3 regions of the Fusobacterium sp. FSA-380-WT-3A genome follow, and region 2 is predicted to be linked to each of the others. Evidence: riboswitches for the same ligand, from Rfam matches in the RefSeq annotation. Region 2 holds a riboswitch; each other region holds the start of a gene.
The links. Region 2 has a riboswitch for thiamine pyrophosphate ahead of thiC (phosphomethylpyrimidine synthase ThiC). Riboswitches for the same ligand answer to the same signal wherever they lie in the genome.
Positions count from the first base shown of each region.

Region 1: linked by a shared signal. The riboswitch ahead of thiS (sulfur carrier protein ThiS) and the one ahead of thiC (phosphomethylpyrimidine synthase ThiC) in region 2 are both predicted to bind thiamine pyrophosphate.
Region 3: linked by a shared signal. The riboswitch ahead of HF862_RS09725 (ABC transporter ATP-binding protein) and the one ahead of thiC (phosphomethylpyrimidine synthase ThiC) in region 2 are both predicted to bind thiamine pyrophosphate.

Region 1 is NZ_JABAFQ010000003.1:81,040-88,267, reverse strand. It holds gene HF862_RS03580 (YoaK family protein) at 1-285, shown strand, start outside; gene HF862_RS03575 (TetR/AcrR family transcriptional regulator) at 515-1,093, shown strand; gene HF862_RS03570 (OmpP1/FadL family transporter) at 1,124-2,449, shown strand; TPP riboswitch at 2,507-2,608, shown strand; gene thiS (sulfur carrier protein ThiS) at 2,727-2,939, shown strand; gene HF862_RS03560 (thiazole synthase) at 2,987-3,763, shown strand; gene thiH (2-iminoacetate synthase ThiH) at 3,763-4,869, shown strand; gene thiF (sulfur carrier protein ThiS adenylyltransferase ThiF) at 4,866-5,408, shown strand; gene thiE (thiamine phosphate synthase) at 5,398-6,030, shown strand; gene HF862_RS03540 (cell wall metabolism sensor histidine kinase WalK) at 6,124-7,228, opposite strand, start outside.
Region 2 is NZ_JABAFQ010000001.1:302,117-309,344, reverse strand. It holds gene priA (primosomal protein N') at 1-557, shown strand, start outside; gene def (peptide deformylase) at 580-1,092, shown strand; gene HF862_RS01500 (septum formation initiator family protein) at 1,123-1,374, shown strand; gene glpX (class II fructose-bisphosphatase) at 1,399-2,445, shown strand; gene HF862_RS01490 (hypothetical protein) at 2,456-2,941, shown strand; TPP riboswitch at 3,217-3,316, shown strand; gene thiC (phosphomethylpyrimidine synthase ThiC) at 3,413-4,690, shown strand; gene HF862_RS01480 (aminotransferase class I/II-fold pyridoxal phosphate-dependent enzyme) at 4,744-5,889, opposite strand; gene HF862_RS01475 (iron-containing alcohol dehydrogenase) at 5,907-6,971, opposite strand; gene HF862_RS01470 (substrate-binding periplasmic protein) at 6,973-7,228, opposite strand, start outside.
Region 3 is NZ_JABAFQ010000026.1:38-7,265, forward strand. It holds gene HF862_RS09710 (GntR family transcriptional regulator) at 192-845, shown strand; gene HF862_RS09715 (ABC transporter substrate-binding protein) at 1,060-2,031, opposite strand; gene HF862_RS09720 (ABC transporter permease) at 2,043-2,783, opposite strand; gene HF862_RS09725 (ABC transporter ATP-binding protein) at 2,784-3,518, opposite strand; TPP riboswitch at 3,594-3,685, opposite strand; gene HF862_RS09730 (YoaK family protein) at 3,817-4,482, shown strand; gene HF862_RS09735 (aminopeptidase) at 4,516-5,748, shown strand; gene lepA (translation elongation factor 4) at 5,835-7,228, shown strand, end outside.

The DNA of each region.
Region 1 (7,228 bases), on a different contig from region 2:
GAGTCTTTTAGGAAGTTTAGAGGTAAAGCCTATGCTTCAACTATGTGTACAGGAAATTTGAGAAGTGCAAGTGAAGCTCTTTATAAATCTTTGGTAATAAAAAATAAAGAAGATTTAAAAAGTAGTATGAATTACTTTGGAATTATAACTTTTTTTATAATAGGTGGAATGATAGGAGCTATTATTACAAAGAAATATTTAGAAAAATCTGTCCTTTTTTCTGTAATTGGATTAATGATAGTTTTTATAATGATGTTTATAAATTACGATAAAGAAAAAATATAAAAAGAAATCAATTATGATTTCTTTTTTTTTATAAGTTTATATATTACTATTGTAATTTTAATATTGATAAATTATAATGAAAAAAAATAATAATGTTATGAAATAAAAAATAAAAATTATTTATATATTGACTTTTTAAGGAAATATATAGTATAATTTTTTTTGTTCGTAGAAAATATGTTTTTTTATTTTATAATAATGTTATGAAAAGAATAAAAAGGAGTTTTTTATGGGAAGAAAATTAAAGTTCACAAGAGAGGAAATATTAAATAAAGCATACGAAATTTTAGTAAGAGAGGGAATGAAAAAAATCTCAGCTAGAACAATAGCCAACGAGTTGGGAATATCTACTATAGGTGTCTACTCTAATTTCAAATCAATGTCAGATTTAAAAAATGAACTTTCATTACTTGCTAAAAACAAACTACTGGATAAAGTAAAAATTAATTATACAGAACTTGGACTTTTAAATATAGGAATAGGAATTTGTCTTTTTGCTAAAGAGGAAAAAGCTTTATTCAGAGCTATATTTATGAGAGAGAATTTATCAGAAGAATTTTTAAATGAAATTACTAGAGATTTGATAAATTTAGTTTATAAAGGATTTAAAGAAAGTGACAAATATAATGTTTTAAAAGATAGTACTATCAATTGGATGATAAGAAAAGGTTGGTGGTACACTCACGGATTTGCTTGTTTAATTTGTTCAGGATTTTATAATCCAACTTATGAAATGATTGAAAGTGAGCTTCGTGAAGTTGGTTATCTTATTTTAAAACAAGCTATGAAAATAAATTCAGAAAAATAATAAAAAATTATATAAATCAAGGAGAAAAAAATGAAAAAAACACTTATGTTAATGGCTTTAATAGCTTCAGTAAATGTTTATGCTGGAAGTATTGACTACTTAGCTCAACAAGACGCTGAATATTTTGCCCACGCTTCAATGACAGGAAAAATTGGAACATCAGGAGCTTTCTATAATCCGGCTGGAACAGCTTTTATGGAAGATGGACTTTATGTAAAAGTAAACACTCAAACAGTATTTAAAGATTATACTATGAATACAAATACTATAGATGTATCAACAGGAAATCCAATAAGAGATTCCCACAATAGTGATTATCCATCAGTAATGGTTCCAAGTATTCAAATAGTAAAAAAAGATGGAGATAGAAGTTATTTCTTACATGGTGGTATAGCTGCTGGTGGAGGAAGTTTAAAATATGATAATGGAATATCAGCTTTTGAAGTTATTGGAGAAGGAATAGAAAAAACTTTTAGAGAAAAATTACCAAACACAACAGTAGATTATTTAGGAGGAAGTAAAGTAAAAGGTTCATCTTTTTATTATAATTTAAACTTAGGAATGGCTCAAAAGGTTAATGAAAAATTCTCTGTTGCTGGAGGAGTTAGATTTATTTATGCAACAAGAGCTTTAGAAGGAACAGGACATTATAATTTAGATTTAGACGGAAATGGTCCTATTCCAGCTGGAAAAGTAGATGTTAGTTTAGATTCAGAAAGAGAAGCCTATGGAATTGGTTGGTTAGTAGGATTTAACTATCAACCAATAGAAAGATTAAATATTGGTTTTAAATATGAAAGTGAAATTCAATTAGATTTTGAAGCTAAAAATGGAATGAATGGATTAAAAGTAAATTCTCCAATAAAAGAAGAGGATATATATGAAAATTTAGCAGGAAATCCTATAGTAAGAGAATGGTTAGTAGATGGATATAGAAACTTACCAGCAATGATGTCATTAGGAATTTCTTATGATGTTAATGATAAACTTACATTACTTACAAGTGGAAACTATTATTTTATAGAAGATGCTAACGATAGTAATGCTTATGCTCATTACACAAACGGATATGAAGCATCAGTTGGATTTGATTATAAACTAAATGAACAATATACTTTAATGGCTGGATATCAATACACAAATACAGGAGCTAATGAAGATACATACAAAGATACTGACTATGCTTTAGATGCTCATATGTATAGTATAGGACTTAAATATACTCCAAATGAAACTAGAACATATACAATAGCTTATTCATATGTAGATTATATTGATGGAACTTCAAAAGAGCATGGAACAACATTTGAAAAACAAGTTCATGCTATTGGATTAGCTGCTGAATTTAAATTATAATAAAAACTTGACAAATAAAACATAAAGTTATACAATACTTTTGAAAAAATTAAATAGATAACTTACTAGGGGAGCCAAAAAGGCTGAGAGGAGGTTCGACCTCGACTCTTATTACTTGAACCAGATAATGCTGGCGAAAGGAAGTAAAATTATTCCTCAGAAAGAGGCTTTGACTATTAAGTTATTTAAGAGGAAAATTTTATAAGAAGATTTATCCCTAGTAGATTTCTACTAGGGATTTTTTTATAGAAAAATTTTTGAGAAAGGAGGAAAATTTATGAAAATAATTTTAAATGGTGTTGAAGAGGAAATAGAAAAAGAAATTATTTTAAAAGAATTTATTGAAAAAACTTCAATAGAGAAAAATATAACTCTTTCTGGAGCAGTGGTTTTAATAAATGATAATCTTATTAAAAAAGATAATTGGCAAGATGTGACTATAAAAGAAAATGATGTTGTAGAAGTTCTAGTTTTTGTTTCTGGTGGATAAGAAAAAATATGTATATGAATAAAAATAAAAAATAAGTTGGAGGAAAAATGGATAAGTTAGTATTAAAAGGACATGAATTTGAAAGTAGATTATTAACAGGAACAGGAAAATTTTCTGATAAAAATTTGATAGCTCCAATGTTAAAAGCAAGTGGTTCAAACATTATAACAATGGCATTAAGAAGAGTAAACTTTTCAAATCCAAAGGAAAATGTTTTAAATTATATTCCTAAAGATGTAACATTATTACCTAATACATCAGGGGCTAGAAATGCTGAAGAGGCTATAAAAATAGCTAGAATAGCTAGAGAAGCTGGTTGTGGAGATTTTATAAAAATTGAAATAATCAATGATATGAAATATTTAATGCCTGACAATGAAGAAACAATAAAAGCTACAAAAGTATTAGCTGATGAAGGATTTATAGTTTTACCTTATATAGTTCCTGATTTAATTACAGCTAAAAAATTAGAAGAGGCTGGAGCAGCTGCTGTAATGCCTTTAGGTTCACCAATTGGTTCAAATAAAGGATTACAAACAAAAGCTCTAATAGAAATGATAAATGAAAATAAAAAAGTTCCTGTAATTGTAGATGCTGGAATAGGAACTCCATCTCAAGCAGCTGAGGCTATGGAAATGGGAGTTGACGCTGTATTAGTTAACACAGCTATTTCAACAGCTGAGGACCCTGTAAAAATGGGAGAGGCTTTCGCTTTAGGAGTAAAAGCTGGAAGAATGGCTTATCTTTCAAAATTAGCTAAAACTTCAAAATATGCTAATGCTTCATCTCCTCTTACAGATTTCTTATTTAGAGGTGACAAATAATGGGATTTTATTCTGTTGTAAAAGAATGGAAAGATTTTGATTTTGAAGGATATTTTTCAAAAGTTACTGATGAAGATGTAGTAGATAGTATTTATAAAGAACATCTAACAGAATATGACTTTCTAAATTTAATTTCTCCAATAGCAAAAAATCATTTAGAAGAAATGGCTAGAAGAGCCAATGAGATAAAAACACAACATTTTGGAAATGTGATATCTCTTTATATGCCAATATATATTTCAAATTTCTGTACAAACAACTGTACTTATTGTGGTTTCTCAAAGAAAAATCACATTGTAAGGAAACATCAAAATCTAGAGCAAATAGAGGAAGAAGCTAAAGAAATAGCAAAAACAGGAGTAGAACATATTTTAATGCTTACAGGAGAAGCTCACGGACTTGTAACTTTAGATTATTTAAAAGAAGCTGTAAAAATATTAAAAAAATATTTTAATTCTGTTTCAATAGAGGTTATGCCATTAGAAGAATGGGAATATAAAGAATTAGTAGATATTGGATTAGATGGATTAACAGTATATCAAGAAACATATAATGAAGAGAGATATGATGAAGTTCATTTATCTGGTAAGAAAAAAGATTATCATTTCCGTTTAAATACTCCAGAGAGAGGGGCAAAAGCTGGAATAAGAACTATTGGAATTGGACCTTTATTTGGTTTAAGTGAAATAAGAAAAGAAGCTTTTATGGCTGGAATGCATTTAAAATATTTAACTGATAATTATTTGAATTCATCTTTCTCAATCTCTTTACCAAGAATAAATCCAGCTGAAGGAGGATTCCAACCAGACCATCCACTAGATGATATAACTTTTGTACAATTTATGACAGCTTTTAGAATTTTCCAAATAAAAGCTGATATAAATATTTCTACAAGGGAGGTAGCTTCATTTAGAGACCATTTAATGCATATGGGAATTACAAAAATGTCTGTTGGTTCTAAAACAGATGTTGGAGGATACACAGAGAATGACCCATCTACTTGTCAATTTGAAATAAGTGACAATAGAAGTGCTGAAGAAACAATACAAGCAATTAGAGATAATGGATATCAACCAATATTTAAAGATTGGGAGCAAATCAAATGATAATAGGGATAGCTGGTTGTGGTGGAATCGGAAGTAATGTAGCCTATCATTTAGTGAGAACAGGGGTAAAATATTTAAAGTTTGGAGATTTTGATAAGATTGAAGAATCAAATTTAAATAGACAATTTTATTTCAAAAATCAAATTGGAAAATACAAAAGCGAAACTTTAAAAGAAAATTTATCCCTTATAAATCCTGAAATAAAAATTGATTTTGAAATAATTAAATTTGATAGAGAGAATATTGTGGAATTTTTTAAAGATTGTGATATTGTAGTGGAAGCATTTGATAAAAAAGAGTATAAAAGTATTTTAGTAGAAGAGCTTTTACCACTTGGAAAAAAAATTATTTCAGCTTCTGGAATTGGAGATTATGATACAAAATCAATTGAAATAAAAAATATTGGAAAAAATTTAATTGTAGTAGGAGATTTCAAAAAAGATACTGATGATTATAAAACATATTCTCATAAAGTTGGAATAGTGGCAGCTTTGATGAGTGAGAAAGTTTTAGAGATAGGAGGATATTTTGAGAAATAGAATAATTATCCCTGAAGGAATATATGGAATTACAGGTGAAAATTTTGCCAATGGAAAAACTAATCTACAATGTGTAGAGGAAATGATTCGTGGTGGAATAAAAATAATTCAATATAGAGAAAAAAATAAAAGCTTGGGAGAAAAATTAAAAGAAGCTAGAGAGATAAGAGAAGTTTGTAAAAAAAATGGAGTTGTGTTTATAGTAAATGATAACATTGATATAGCAATTTTAGTTGATGCAGATGGAGTTCATGTTGGGCAAGATGATATTCCACCTAGTGAAGTAAGAAAACTTATAGGTGAAGATAAAATTATTGGTCTATCAACTCACTCTCCAGAGCAAGGAAAAAAAGCCTTTGAAAATAGTGATGTAGATTATATTGGAGTTGGTCCAATATTTCCTACAACAACAAAAGATACTGCTCCTGTAGGATTAGAATACTTAGAATATGTTGTAAATAATTTGGATATTCCTTTTGTTGCCATTGGAGGAATAAAAGATTATAACATTGATAAAATAGTTGAGAGAGGAGCAAAAAGAATTTGCTTAGTAAGTGACATTGTAGGAGCTGAAAATATTTCAGAAAAAGTAAAATCTTTAATAAGCAAATTAAAAAAATAAATTTATTCCTAAAAGACTCTTAAAATAAAAAAAGAGGTTATTGTAAATATAAAATACAATAGCCTCTTTTTATTATAAAAGATATTAAAAAATTTATATTTTTGTAGTAGGAATTGTTACTGTAACTTTTGTACCTTTATTTATTTCACTCTCAATATTCAAGTCGATTTTTAATATTCTAGTAATTTTTTTAACTATTGATAAACCTAAACCATGGCTTTTTATTTCTCTATTTCTGCTTTTATCAACTCTAAAAAATCTATCATAAATATGATTTAGATTTTCTTTTGATATTCCAATACCGTTATCTTCAATTATAATTGAAAGATTTTTATTATTGATAATAGACACATTTATTTCATTATTATTTCCATATTTTATTGCATTTTCAATAAGATTGAAAAAAAGTTGCTTTATTAAAAAATAATCAGAATTTATATAATTTTCACTACTATTAAAAGATATTTTTTGTTTAGGATAAGCTATTTTTAATTCTGAAATAATATTTGAAATGACTTCTGAAATATCTAATTCAATATATTCTAAATTTTCATTATCATCTTTTGCAAGAAATAATAATTTTTTTATAAGAATATCCATATTTTCAACTTCCTCTTTTATAGAAGCTAGAGCTTCCAATGAAATGTCTTTTTTTTCAATTCCCCACCTTTCAATTAAATTTAAGTAACCTTTGATTATAAAAAGAGGAGTTTTTAATTCATGAGAAGCATTATTGACAAATTCCATTTGGGAGTTTGTTTGATTGTATAATCTCTCTAACATATTTTCATAAGATAATATAACTTTTTCTATTTCAATAAAATAATTTTTAGATTTTATTTGTGGATTTATATTGTTAAGATTTATATTATTGGTAATTTTTTGTAAGTTATTTATAGAGGTAACCACTTCATCATAAAACTTTTTAGATACAAATATACTTATTAAAAAAGCAATAGTTATTAGAATTGTAGAAACCATAATAACATTAAAAAGTAAAAGTCTATCATCTGTCAAATCTTTTACTATTAAAACTTCAATATTTCCAAAATCCTCAGCACTAACAATCTTTTTTAAAAAATGATATTTATAAAAATCTATTTTTTGAATTTCTTCAGAAAATTCTTTATTTTCAAAATTATAGAAATGTGAAGGAGATTTATCATCAGAATAGATTTTTCCATTAAATCTAAAAAAT
Region 2 (7,228 bases):
TAGCAAAAGGGTTACATTTTCCAGATGTAACTTTAGTGGGAGTTATAAATGCTGATTTAATATTAAATTTTCCAGACTTTAGAGCTTCAGAAAAAACTTTTCAACTTATAACACAGGTTGCTGGGAGAGCTGGAAGAGAGAATAAAAAAGGTAAAGTTATAATTCAAACTTATCAACCTGAAAATTATATTATGGAAAATATAAAAAATAGTGATTATGATTCTTTTTATAAAAAAGAAATAGAGATGAGGGAAATTTTAGAGTACCCACCGTTTTCAAAAACAATTAATATAGGTTTTTCATCTACTGATGAAAGAGTTCTTGAAGAGGTGATTAATTCTTTCTATAAACTTATAAAAAGAGATTATGTAGAAATTTTTCCTCCAAATAGAAGTTTAGTTTATAAAGTTAAAGATAGATATAGAAAAAATATCTTTATTAAAGGAAAAAAAGAAAAAATAAATTATTTTAAAAAAGAAATATCAACAATTTTACAAAATTTTGATAAAAAAAATTGTAGAATTGTAATTGATGTTGACCCAATAAATTTAATATAATTATGAAAGAAAGAAGGTAGAAATGTTATACGAAATAAGGACTTATGGTGATTCTTGCTTAAATGAAAAAAGTGAAAAAGTAGAAAATATAACTGATGAGATAAAAAGTATTTTAGAAGATATGGTAGAAACTATGCATGAAGCAACAGGTGTAGGTCTTGCTGCTCCACAAGTAGGAATAAATAAAAGATTTTTTGTATTAGATGTAGGAGATAAAATTATTAGAAAAATAATTAATCCAAAAATTTTAGAAATGTCTGAAGAATATACTGAAACAGATGAAGGATGTTTAAGTGTTCCTGGAATATATAAAAAAGTCAAAAGAGCTGCTAGAATAAAAGTAAAATATCAAAATATAGATGGAGAAGTGATTGAGGAAGAGATGACAGGATTTTTAGCAAAAGCTTTTCAACATGAATATGATCATTTAGAAGGAAAACTTTTTATAGAAAGAATATCTCCTGTTTCAAGAAAAATTATTTCTAAAAAATTGCATCTTATAAAAAAAGAAACTGAAAAAAAATTAAAAAAATAGGTGACAACTTTGAAATATAAGAGATTTATTGTGATTTTTTTTAGTAGTATAGTAGTATTTGCATTTATTCCGAGAATTTATAGAAGTTATGAAAAAATAACTAGATTAAATGCAGAGTTAACATCCTTGAAAGAAAAAAAAGACATTTTAAATGAAAATATTAAAGAATATGAGAGAGATATAAAAAATTTAGATAATGAATTTTATAGAGAAAAACTTGTAAGAGAAAAATTAAAAATGGTTAAACCAGGAGAAGAAATATATAAAGTTTTAATCAAATAAATTTATAATTCTTAAGGAGGAAAAATGAAAAAAGAAATAGCTTTAGATTTTGCTAGAGTTACTGAAGCTGCAGCACTTGCTGCTCAAAAATGGGTAGGAAGAGGGGATAAAAATTTAGCTGATAATGCAGCAGTTGAAGCTATGAGAAATGTTCTAAATAGAATGAAAATTGATGGTGAAATTGTTATTGGAGAAGGAGAAATTGATGAAGCACCTATGTTATACATAGGAGAAAAATTAGGACTTAAATATAATCCAAAAGATATTGAACCCTATACAGAGGATGAATTATCCCTTGTAGATATAGCAGTAGACCCAATAGAAGGAACAAGAATGACAGCTCAAGGACAACCTAATGCTATTGCTGTACTAGCAGCAGCAGAAAAAGGAGCTTTTTTAAAAGCACCAGATATGTATATGGAAAAAATGGTAGTTGGTCCAGAAGCCAAAGGAGTTATAGATTTAGATAAATCTTTAGAAGATAATATAAGAGCAGTAGCAAAAGCATTAAACAAAGAAGTAAAAGATGTTATGGTGGCTGTATTAGATAAACCTAGACATAAAAAAGTTATCCAAAGAATGAGAGATTTAGGAGTAAAAATGTATGTTTTTCCTGATGGGGATGTAGCCACTTCTATTTTGACTTGCCTAGTTGATTCTGAAGTTGATATGATGTATGGAATAGGTGGAGCTCCAGAGGGTGTTGTATCAGCTGCTGTTATTAGAGTTTTAGGAGGAGATATGCAAGGAAGACTTATCTTAAGAAGTGATGTAAAAGGTTCTGATGATAAGAATGATAAAATATCTCTTGATGAGGAAAGAAGATGTAAAGAAGCAGGGGTTGAAGTTGGAAAAAAATTGCTTCTTGAAGACATGGCAAAATCAGATGAAATTATTTTTTCAGCTACAGGTATAACTACAGGAGACCTTTTAGAAGGAGTAAAAAGAAAAGGCAATATTGCTAAAACTCAAACTCTTTTGGTTAGAGGAATGAGTAAGACAATAAGATATATAAATTCTGTACATAACTTAGACTTTAAAGATTCTCATCTTAATGATTTAGTAATATAGGTGTTTAATTATGCTATTTTATGAAGAATTTATAAAAAATATAAAAACTGATTTAAAAGTTCAAGGGAAAGAAAAATTTTCTCTTGAATTAAAAAGAACAGCAATGTGGTTAGGAACAGGGATTCCTTTTCTAATTGCTGGACTTTTACAAATATATATATATTTATCAAGTAAAGATATAAAAGATATTGTAGTAGGAGTTATTTTTCTTTTTCTTTCTTTTAAACATATAAAATTGTTTTTAAGTTATGGAATTGTACTTGATTTTGATAAAGATATATTAAAAAGTAAAGATGTGGAATTAAAATTTAAAGATGTTGAAAGTTGTGAACTAAGAGAAGAAGTAGTAGGAAAAAGAGGTAAAGTTCAACCTGTTTTAGATATTATTACTTTTGATAGAAGAAAAATTATTATACCATTGATGATGACAAAACAAGTTAGATTTGTAAGTTTAGTAGCAAGTAGATTAAAAACAAAATTTGTTATTATAAAATAAAATGTTATAGGACGAGAAAAGAGCACCCCTGGGAAAAGGTGCTCTTTTCTATATAACACAAAATAAATAGGATGAGTATAACGAAAAATTGATTTTAATCAATTATTTCTAGAAAAACCTTTGAGATTTCTCATAAAATTATCATACACTATTTTACAAAAAAATGCAAGAAAAATATTAAAATTAATCAAAAAAAAGTTAAAATTTATTCATTTTACATATATTGACATATAAAAAAAATAATAGTATAATGGTCGAGTAAAAAATAAATAACAGATTTATGCTAGGGGAGCTAATTTAGCTGAGAAGGAAAATTCCTGACTCTTAGAACCTGATATGGATAATACCAGCGTAGGGAAGCATAGGACTTAAACTATTTTTATATTTTTTTGTAGTTTAATTTAGTTTTATTGCTCTGTACTTTGGTACAGAGCTTTTTTTATTATTTTTTAAATATTAGGAGGAATAAAGATGTATTCAACACAAATGGAAGCAGCAAAAAAAGGAATTTTTACTAAAGAGATGGAAATTGTAGCAAGAGATGAAAATCTTTCTAGAGAAGAATTGATGGAAAAAATAGCTCAAGGAGTTATAGTCATTCCAGCTAATAAAAATCATAAAAATTTATATCCTAGAGCAATTGGAGAAAAAACAAGAGTTAAAGTTAATGTCAATTTAGGTGTATCTGAAGATTGTTGTGATTATTCTCAAGAGATGATAAAAGTTCAAAAGGCTATTGAATATGGGGCAGATGCTATTATGGACCTTAGTACTTTTGGAGATACTCAAAAATTTAGAAAAAATTTAGTTGAGAAATCAGAAGTTATGTTAGGAACAGTTCCTATGTATGATGCAGTTGTAAAACTTGGTAAAAATATAAAAGATATGACTGTTGATGATTTATTTAGAGTAGTCGAAATGCACTGTGAAGATGGAATAGATTTTTTGACTATTCATGCAGGATTAAATAAAACTTGTGTAGATAGATTAAAAAATAATAAAAGATTAACAAAAATAGTAAGTAGAGGAGGTTCTATACTTTTCCAATGGATGATAGCTAATGAAAGAGAAAATCCATTTTATGAATATTTTGATAGACTTCTTGAAATTTGTAGAAAATATGATGTAACTTTAAGTTTAGGGGATGGTTTAAGACCTGGAAGTATTTCTGATTCTACAGATGCTCCACAAATTCAAGAATTAATTATTTTAGGAGAATTAACAAAAAGAGCTTGGGAAAAAGATGTCCAAGTTATGATAGAGGGACCAGGTCATATTCCAATGCATGAAATAACAACTAATATGCAAATTGAAAAGAAATTATGTCATAATGCACCATTTTATGTTTTAGGACCATTAGTAACAGATATAGCTCCTGGTTATGACCATATTACTGCAGCTATTGGTGGAGCCATTGCTGCTGCTTCTGGAGCCGATTTTTTATGTTATGTAACACCTGCTGAACATTTAAGATTACCTACTTTAGAGGATATGAAAGAGGGAATTATGGCTTCAAGAATTGCAGGACATGCAGCTGATATAGCTAAAGGATTGAAAGGAGCTAGAGATTGGGATAATAGAATGAGTAAATATAGAGGAACTCTTAATTGGGAAGGAATGTTTGAAGAATGTATAGACCCAGAAAAAGCTAAAGAATATAGAAAGTCTTCAACTCCTGTAGAAGAAAAAGTTTGTACTATGTGTGGAGATTTATGTCCAGTAAAAAGATGTAATGAGATTTTAGAATAAAAAATCTAAAATAAAAGGAACTATTATAAATTTTATAATAGTTCCTTTTAAATTTAAAATTTTAATTTTTCAATTCTATCAAAAGCTTCTTTTAATTTTTCAATATTAACTGTACATGCAATTCTTATAAAACCTGAAGTTCCAAATCCATCACCAGGAATAGTTACAATTCCATAATTCTCAATTAAAAAATTTGTAAACTCAATAGAAGTCATTTTAGTTTTTTCAATATTTATAAAAAGATAAATTCCACCTTGAGGTTTGATACAATCTAAAAAAGGAATTTTTTTGATTCTTTCATATGCATACATAACTCTTTCTCTAAATATAGGAACTTGAGTTTCTTTAATTCTTTTAAATTCTTTAAGAGCATATAAAGCAGCTCTTTGAGAAATTGCCACAGGGCTGTAAACAATTGATTGATTTATAAGATTCATACATTCAAGAATATCTTTTTGTCCAATAATATATCCTATTCTCCAACCTGTCATAGCAAAATCTTTAGAAAAACTACAGACACTAATTGTTCTTTCTTTCATATTAGGTAAAGTATAAATAGGAGTAAAAGAGTTTTCAAAAGAATAAAAATCATATACATCATCAGCTATGACTAATAAATCATATTTTACAGCAAGTTCTTTAATAATTTTTAGACTTTCTAAATTATAACAAACTCCTGTTGGATTACAAGGAGAATTTAGTACAATTGCTTTCGTTTTATCAGTAATTTTCTTTTCAATATCCTCTTTTATTAATTGAAACTTATTTTCAAATTTAGTTTCAACTACAATTGGAATCCCATCAGAAAGTTTTATTGCATCACTATAAACAGCAAAGAAAGGTGAAAGTAATATAATTTCATCACTTGGATTTAATATTGTTTTAAACAGAAGATAAAGTCCATGACATGCTCCTGAAGTAACTAAAACCTCATCAGTAGAAAAATTATAATTTCTAAAATTTTCTTTATGATATTTACAAATTTCTTCTCTAAGTTCTAAATATCCAGCAGGATCTGTGTAGTGAGTATGACCATTTAAAGCGTCTTTATAGGCTTTTTCTATAATAATTTTATCTGTTGTAATATCTAAATCACCTATTCCTAAATTAATTGTAGGAAAAGAACTTTTATTAATTACTTTACTTTCTCCCATAGGAGAAGACATGGTTTGATATTTATTAGCAATAAACTTTCTCATTTTAATTTCTCCTCTAACTAATTATTTTTATAAAATAATGCTTTTTTTAAATTGTTTTTATTAATATTAAAATCAAAATCTATAAGGTCTGGTCCTTTTAAAATTTCTTCTAATATATCATTTTCTTTTTCTAAAAATTCTTCTAATCTAACAATATTTGTTAAATTTATTGGAAATTTTAATTTTTTATAAAATTCTGTTAATTTTTTATATTCTTCTAAATTATTTTCCAATAAAAGTTGAACTAAAATTCCATATGCAACAACTTCTCCATGTAAATGTTCTTTTTCAATTCTAGGAAGAACAGTTAATCCATAAAATACAGAGTGTGCAATAGCACCATTTAAAAAGTCATCTATAAAATTAGATACCATTCCAGTTGTTACAATTATAGTTAAAACTATATTTTTAAAAGCTTCATTGATTTCTTGAGAATAATATCCATCTTCACTATTTTTTATTATAATATTTTTACAGTTATGTGATAATTCTATAGCCATCTGAGTTGGAAAATTTATTTTTTTATTATTAGCTAAGCAATATTCATGTTTTATTTTAACTTCATAATATTTTGCTAAAGTATCTCCTATTCCAGCCCATGTGTATCTAGAAGGAGACTTTTTTATAGTTTCTAAATCTATAAATATTTTTTCAGGTGGTGCTTTAAAGAAAGATATTTCTTTAAAAGTTTTATCCTGATTATAGACAACAGATAAAGCTGATGTTCCAGCACAAGTAGAAGCAATGGTTGGGATTATAAAAATAGTCTTATTTATTTGATTAGCCACTAATTTAGCTGTATCTATGACCTTTCCTCCACCAATTCCTAAAATTAAATCTATTTGTTTTCCAATTATATTTTTAATTATAGTAGAAGAATGCTCATAACAACATTCTCCTAAATAATTTTCAATTATAATATTTTTATCCTTTAATATAGGTAAAATGTTTTCTTTTACAGATTCAAAAGACTTATTTCCTGTAATTATTAAAATATTGTGGAAATTTTCTAATTCATTTTCTAAAGTTTTCCATATAACTTTATCCACATAATAACTTGTAAATGAGAAATTTTCAAACATATTAAACACCATATTTCTTTCTTAAATTATCTATAGTACCATCTTCTAACATCTCTTTTAATACTTTGTCAAATTTTTCTAAAAGTTCAGCATCATCTTTATTAAATGCAACAGCTTTAGGTTCTCCTTCTTGGAATCCTATTAACATTAATTCAGAATTTCCATTAAGATAACTATTGGCAACACTTTCATCAACAACAATAGCATCAACTTTTTGAGATTTTAGAGCTATAAGAGCAGCAGTATTTCCAGCAAAA
Region 3 (7,228 bases), on a different contig from region 2:
TATAATTATATTATATTTTTTATAAAAAGCAAGTTTTTTTTGAAATTTTTTTACAATCAAAGTGTTTTTTTTAGAAAAAATGAATTAAAAAAACACTATTAATTTTTTGCTCTTATTTTTTCTTGACAAAAAACTATGTTATAATGTACAATGTTTCATGTATACAAAAAACGAAGAAGAGGTATTTTATAATGAGAATAGAAAGAAATAAATCTATGAGAGAAAAAGTTTATGATATTTTAAAAGAAATGATTATAGATGGAAAAATTCCTCAAGGACAAAGAATTATAGAAACAGAATACTCTCAAGAATTTCAAATTAGTAGAACTCCCATAAGAGAAGCTTTAAGGATGTTAGAATTAGAAGGACTTGTTGTTTCTAATTCTACAGGTGGAGTTATTGTAAAGAAAACTACTAAAGAAGAACTTATTGAAATATATAAAATAAGAATAGCTTTAGAAGGAATTATTTTAGAAGAAGTTATAAAAAAAGCTACTGAAAAAGACATAAAACTAATTGAAGAGACTTTAACTACAACTAAAGAAAAACTTGAAGAAAATAATCTAGAAGAAATTTTTGCTTTGTTTTCTCAATTTAATATAGAATTATATGAGATAGCAAAGGTTCCTAGAGTAATGGGAATGATTAATAATATTAATCTTTATCTTAAAAGATTCAGAAGATTAGCTATTGATGAAAATATTAGAAAGCTTGAAGCTTTTAATGACCATGTTCAAATTTTAGAATGTATTAAAAATAGAGATTTAGAAGAGGCTTTAAAAATTAATAGAAAACATCTTGAGAGGTCAATGAATTTTATGATTCCTAAATTTGAAGAAAAATAAAATTTATAAATTTTTTATACTTTTGCTACTTTTTTTATAAAATAAAAATTATGTTTATAAAAATATTTTTTATTTTATCTCTTTAGTAAAAATAAATTATTTTAATTAAAAAAATTATTTACTATAAATAATAAAATTTAAATACTTATATTTTTTATTATAAAATAAAAAATAGGAATATTGTAAAATTACAACATTCCTGTTTTTTTATTTTTTATAATTCCATCATTATATCTTTTGAATTTATTTTTTTATTTATCATTTTTTCATTATACATCCATTGTATATTCTCTTCCCATACTTTTTTATCCTGAGATAAGAATTTATTTTCTTTTGTTTCCATTAAAGGAAGTAATATATTGATACTTTTCATTTCAACTGTTTTTGTTAATGGGAATTGATCTGCTTCTTGTTTTTGTAATAATAAATCAACAGCTCCCTCTGGGTCATTTTTCATATCTTCAAATCCTTTTGCTATAGCTCTTAAAAATCCCTTATAAAGTTCTGGATTATCTTTCACCATATCTTCATTAGCTACAAAAACTTCCTCATAATAATTAGGGAATCCAAAATCAGTTGGGTAAAAGTAATTAACTTCTAATCCTTTATCTTGGAAAACAGGCACTTCATGGTTTACAAATCCACCAAAAGTAGCGTCAACTTTTTTTGTTATAGTAGCTGTTAATAAATCAAATCCCACATCTATAAGATTTGTTTTTGATAAATCTCCTCCATCATTTTTTATAACTGTTTGCAATAATCTTTCTGCCACATACCCTTGTGAATATCCAACTGTTTTCCCCTCTAAATTTTTTGGTCTTTTTATATTTTTATTTTCAGGAGCAATAACAACATTTAAAGGTTTTTGTACAATAGCTCCAATAGATTTTACAGGAATATTTTCATTTGCTCTAGCCATTATTAGTTGATGTAAATAATACATTCCAACATGAGCTTTTTTTACAGCTGGTAAAGCTATTGGGTCTGATACATTAGCTGGATAGTGAATTACTAAATTAATTCCCTCTTCTTCAAAATATCCTTTTTCATCAGCTATATATAAAAAACTATGAATAGCATTTGGATACCAATCTAATATTACATCAAAATCTTGTATTTTTTTTTCTTTTCCAAAACTAAAACTAAAAACTAATAAAAATAGTAATAAATATTTTATTTTTTTCATTGAAATCTCCTTTATTTTTTTACCCAAATTAATAATTTATCTTCTACAAGCGAAATAAATTTTACAATAAATACAACTATTATTGATATTAAAATCGCTGGAGCAAAAACTCCTGCCCCATCTAATTGTGTCATCATCCTTTTACTAAAATACCCTAATCCTTCATTAGCTCCTAACCACTCTCCTATAGTTGTTCCTATTATTACAAAAGGAATTGCCATTTTTAATGAAGAGAAAAAATATGGTAAAGTTGAAGAAATTTTTAATTTAATAAAAATATCCAATTTCGAAGCTCCCATACTTTTAAAAAGCTCTAGATGTTCTTCTTTTATTGATTTTAATCCCTGAGCAATATTTATAGTTACAGGGAAAAATGTAATAATTATTGCAACTAAAACTTTTGACCATATAGAATATCCAAACCATAAAATAAATATTGGAGCTATAGTGGTTATTGGAATCGTTTGACTAGTTACAATTATAGGATATATTGCATTTTCTATATTTTTATTAATATCCATAAATATTGCTAGTACTATAGCCAATACCAATGATATAGTTAAAGAAATAAATGAAATTTTTAATGTAGCTATCAAATGATGACAAATCAATATTTTTTTTAATTGCCAAAATCTTTCTATAATAAGAGTTGGCCAAGGTAATATAAAAGCTAGATTTACATATCTTGCTAATATTTCCCAAAATAAGAATAATATAATTGATAAAATCAAGGCTGGGGAATTTTTCTTCATCTACTTACCACCTCCTATATCAATTAAAATTTTTTCTTTAACCTCTTTTATAAATTCTAAATCCAATTTTTTTTCTTTAGGAATTATATATTCTTTAAAAGAATTTAAAGGTCTATTTTGACAAACTAAAATCCTATCAGATAAAAAAATAGCTTCATTTATATCATGAGTTATAAAAATTATACTCTTATCAAAATCTTTTAGTACTTCTAATAACCATTTTTGTAAGTTTTCTTTTGTTATAGCATCTAAAGCACTAAAAGGTTCATCCAATAAAAGAATATCAGCATCTGTCAACAAAGTTCTAATAAAAGAAACCCTTTGTTTCATTCCTCCTGATAACTCATAAGGATATTTTTCTTCATATTTCTCTAAATTTAATTTTTTTAGATAATCAATAGCCTTTTTTTTCTCTTCATTAAGATTTTTTTTACTTAGTTCTGATGGAAGAAGTATATTTTCTAAAACATTTCTCCAAGGAAGAAGAAGGTCTTTTTGAGGCATATAAGCAGTTTTTTTTCCTACTATATATCCTGAATTCATTTTTTTAATTCCACTTATTAATTTAATAATTGTTGATTTTCCACATCCACTACTTCCTACAATAGATAAAAATTCATTTTTTTTTAAAGAAAAAGATAAATCTTTTATTAATAAATCTTTTTTCTCATAAAAAAAACTTATATTTTCTACTTTTAAAACTGTTTCAGATGTTTTAAAAAATTCTTCTTTCAAATTTCCTCCTAAAATAAAAAAAATTATTCTCTAGAACCTTATTAGTCAAAGAAAATAATTATACAAAAAATATAAAATTATTCTTTGCCACTTCCCTCCGCTAGTGTTATCTAGATCAGGTAATTAAGGGTCTAAATTCTCAGCTAAAAGCTCCCCTAGTAGCTTGATTTTCAAAAAATATATTATCATAAAAATAAAATATTTTCAATAATAAAATTTTCTAAAATTTCATATTCTTTTATAGAATATTATGATAAAATTTAATTATAATATGAGTTCAAATGGGGAGGAAACTTTTATGAACCAACATGAAAATTTAGTTTTATTTTGGATAGGTACTTTAAGTTTTATTAGTGGTTATGCAAATGTCTATGGAATTATCTTACTTGGATTAACTCTCACTCATTTTACAGGGGATATTTCTAAAGCAGCTATTCATATAATAAATCATGTTACTGTTGATGAACAGATAATAAAAATTTTTATAGGGTTATTATTATTTTTAGGAGGAAATATTTTTTCAGGGGCTATTATTGGAGAAAGAGCTTTTAACATAAGAAAAAGATATGGGCTAATCTTTTTTGGAATTGGTTTTGCAATATTTTTTTCTTATATATTTTTTAAAGATAATAATAATTTCCTTTATATGCTTTGTTTTACAACAGGAATTCAAAATGGACTCTTTATGACTTATAAAGGTATCCTTATAAGAACTTCTCATTTAACAGGAAGTATCAGTGATTTAGGAGTCTATATAGGATATAAATTAAGAGGAATAAAAGTGGATAATATAAAAATTCTTTATTACCTTACCACTATCATAGCTTTTTTTTGTGGTGGAGTAGTTGCTACATATTTATATAATATTTTTAAAAATGATGCTCTTATAGTTATTCCTCTTCTTTATTTTTTAATTGGAGCTTCTTATTTTCAACTTCGTCGTGATTTTCAAGACACTAAATAATTTTTACATTAATATTATACAAGGAGAAATAAAATGATAAAAAAAGAACTTTTAAAAAAATATGTGGATTTATCTTTACAAATAGGAGTTAATATTCAAAAGGGACAAGCTCTTGTTATAATGTCTCCTATAGAAATTTATGAGTTTACAAGACTTTTAGTAGCAAGAGCCTATGAATTAGGAGCTAGTGAAGTTGTTGTCCACTGGAATGATGATTTTTGTAAAAAGATGACTTTTATCTATGGAGATAAAAAAATATTTGAAGAAATACCTAATTGGCAAGTGGAATCTTTAATGTGTTATGCTAATAAAGGAGCTGCTTTTTTAAGTATTGCTGCTAATGACCCAGAATTATTATCAGGTGTAGACAGTGAAAAAATAGCTCTTTATCAAAAAACTAGAAGTCAAGCATTAAAACCTTATTATGATAAAATAATGGTAAATGAACTTCAATGGAATATTATATCTGTTCCTACTTTAGTTTGGGCTAAAAAAATATTCCCTGGAAAGTCTGATGAAAAAGCTATAGATTTATTATGGGAAGCTATATTAAAATCTACTAAAGTAACAGAAGAAAATAATGCCACAGAAGTATGGAAAAATCATTTAAAAAATTTGGAAGAAAAAATGAATTATTTAAATAAAAAACAATTTAAAAAATTTAGAATAACAAACTCTCTTGGAACAGATTTGATGGTTGAACTTCCTAAAAATCATATTTGGGCTTCTGGAAAAGATGTTACAAAATCAGGAATAGAATTTGTAGCCAATATTCCTACTGAAGAAGTTTTTTCAATGCCTCATAAATATGGTGTAAATGGAGTTGTTTATGCTTCTAAACCTCTTAATTATGGTGGAAATTTAATTGATAATTTCTCTATAACTTTTGAAAATGGAAAAATTATAAAATTTACTGCTGAAAAAGGATATGAAGCTTTAGAAAATCTTATAAGTATAGATGAGGGAGCAAAATATTTAGGAGAAATTGCCCTTGTTCCTTATGATTCACCTATTTCTAATTTAGGAATTTTATTCTATAATACTTTATTTGACGAAAATGCTTCTTGTCACTTAGCTATTGGACAAGCTTACTCTAGTTGTATAGAAAATGGAGATAAACTAACTCCAGAAGAGATGGAAAAAGTTGGAATGAATGATTCTTTAACTCATGTAGATTTTATGTTTGGAACTAGAGATTTAAATATAGATGCTTTTGATGAAGAGGGAAATATAGAAAAAATATTTATTAATGGAAATTGGGCTTAATCTTTTAACTCTCTTGCAATTTTTAGGTGTTTATTTTATAATATAGTGTATTATAAAATTAATTTTAATTATTTTAGGAGGTCTAAGTGCAACAAAAATTTAAAAGAAACTTTTCAATCATTGCTCATATTGACCACGGAAAGTCAACTATCGCTGATAGACTTTTAGAAGCTACTCATACAGTAGCTGAGCGTGATATGAAGTCTCAATTACTTGATTCTATGGATCTTGAAAGAGAAAAAGGAATTACTATAAAAGCTCAAGCTGTTACTTTATATTATACTGCCAAAGATGGAAATACTTATGAATTAAATCTTATTGATACTCCAGGACATGTGGACTTTATATATGAAGTATCTAGGTCTTTATCAGCTTGTGAGGGAGCTTTACTTGTAGTAGACGCTGCCCAAGGAGTAGAGGCTCAAACATTGGCCAATGTTTATTTAGCTCTTGAAAATGATTTAGAGATAGTTCCTGTTATAAATAAAATAGATTTACCAGCAGCTGAACCTGAAAGAGTAAAGAAAGAAATAGAAGATGTAATTGGTTTACCAGCTGATGATGCTGTATTGACATCAGCAAAAATTAATTTAGGAATTGAAGATTTATTAGAAGAAATTGTTAAAAGAATTCCTTGTCCTAATTATGATGAAGAAGCTCCTTTAAGAGCTTTAATATTTGACTCAAAATTTGATGATTATAGAGGAGTTATTACTTATATAAAAGTAGAAGATGGTTGTATCAGAAAAGGAGATAAAATAAAAATTTGGTCAACTGAAAAAGAGGCTGAAATATTAGAGTGTGGTATTTTCTCTCCTAATATGAAACCTACTGATGAACTTTCTTCTGGTTCTGTTGGATATATAATTACAGGACTTAAAACTATAAAAGATTCTAGAGTTGGAGATACAATAACTCATTCAAACAGACCTTGTGCTGAACCATTATATGGATTTAGACCAGCTCAATCAATGGTTTTTGCTGGAATTTATCCAATATCAACTGATGATTATGGAGATTTAAGAGAATCTTTAGAAAAATTACAATTAAATGATGCTTCATTAAACTTTGTCCCTGAAACATCTCTTGCCTTAGGATTTGGATTTAGATGTGGATTCTTAGGTTTATTACACATGGAAATAATTGTAGAAAGATTAAGAAGAGAATATGATATTGACCTTATTTCTACATCTCCATCTGTTGAATATAGAATCACAATGGAAGGAAAACCTACTTATGTAATTGATAACCCTTGTGATTTCCCTGAAGGTGGAAAATCTAAATTTATAATTCAAGAACCATATATTAAAGGAAATATAATAGTTCCTAAAGATTATGTTGGTTCTGTAATGGAACTTTGTCAAGAAAAACGTGGAGTTTATGTAGGAATGAGTTATATTGATGATACAAGAACTATGATTACTTATGAACTTCCATTAGCTGAAATAGTTTTAGATTTCTATGATAAATTAAAATCAAA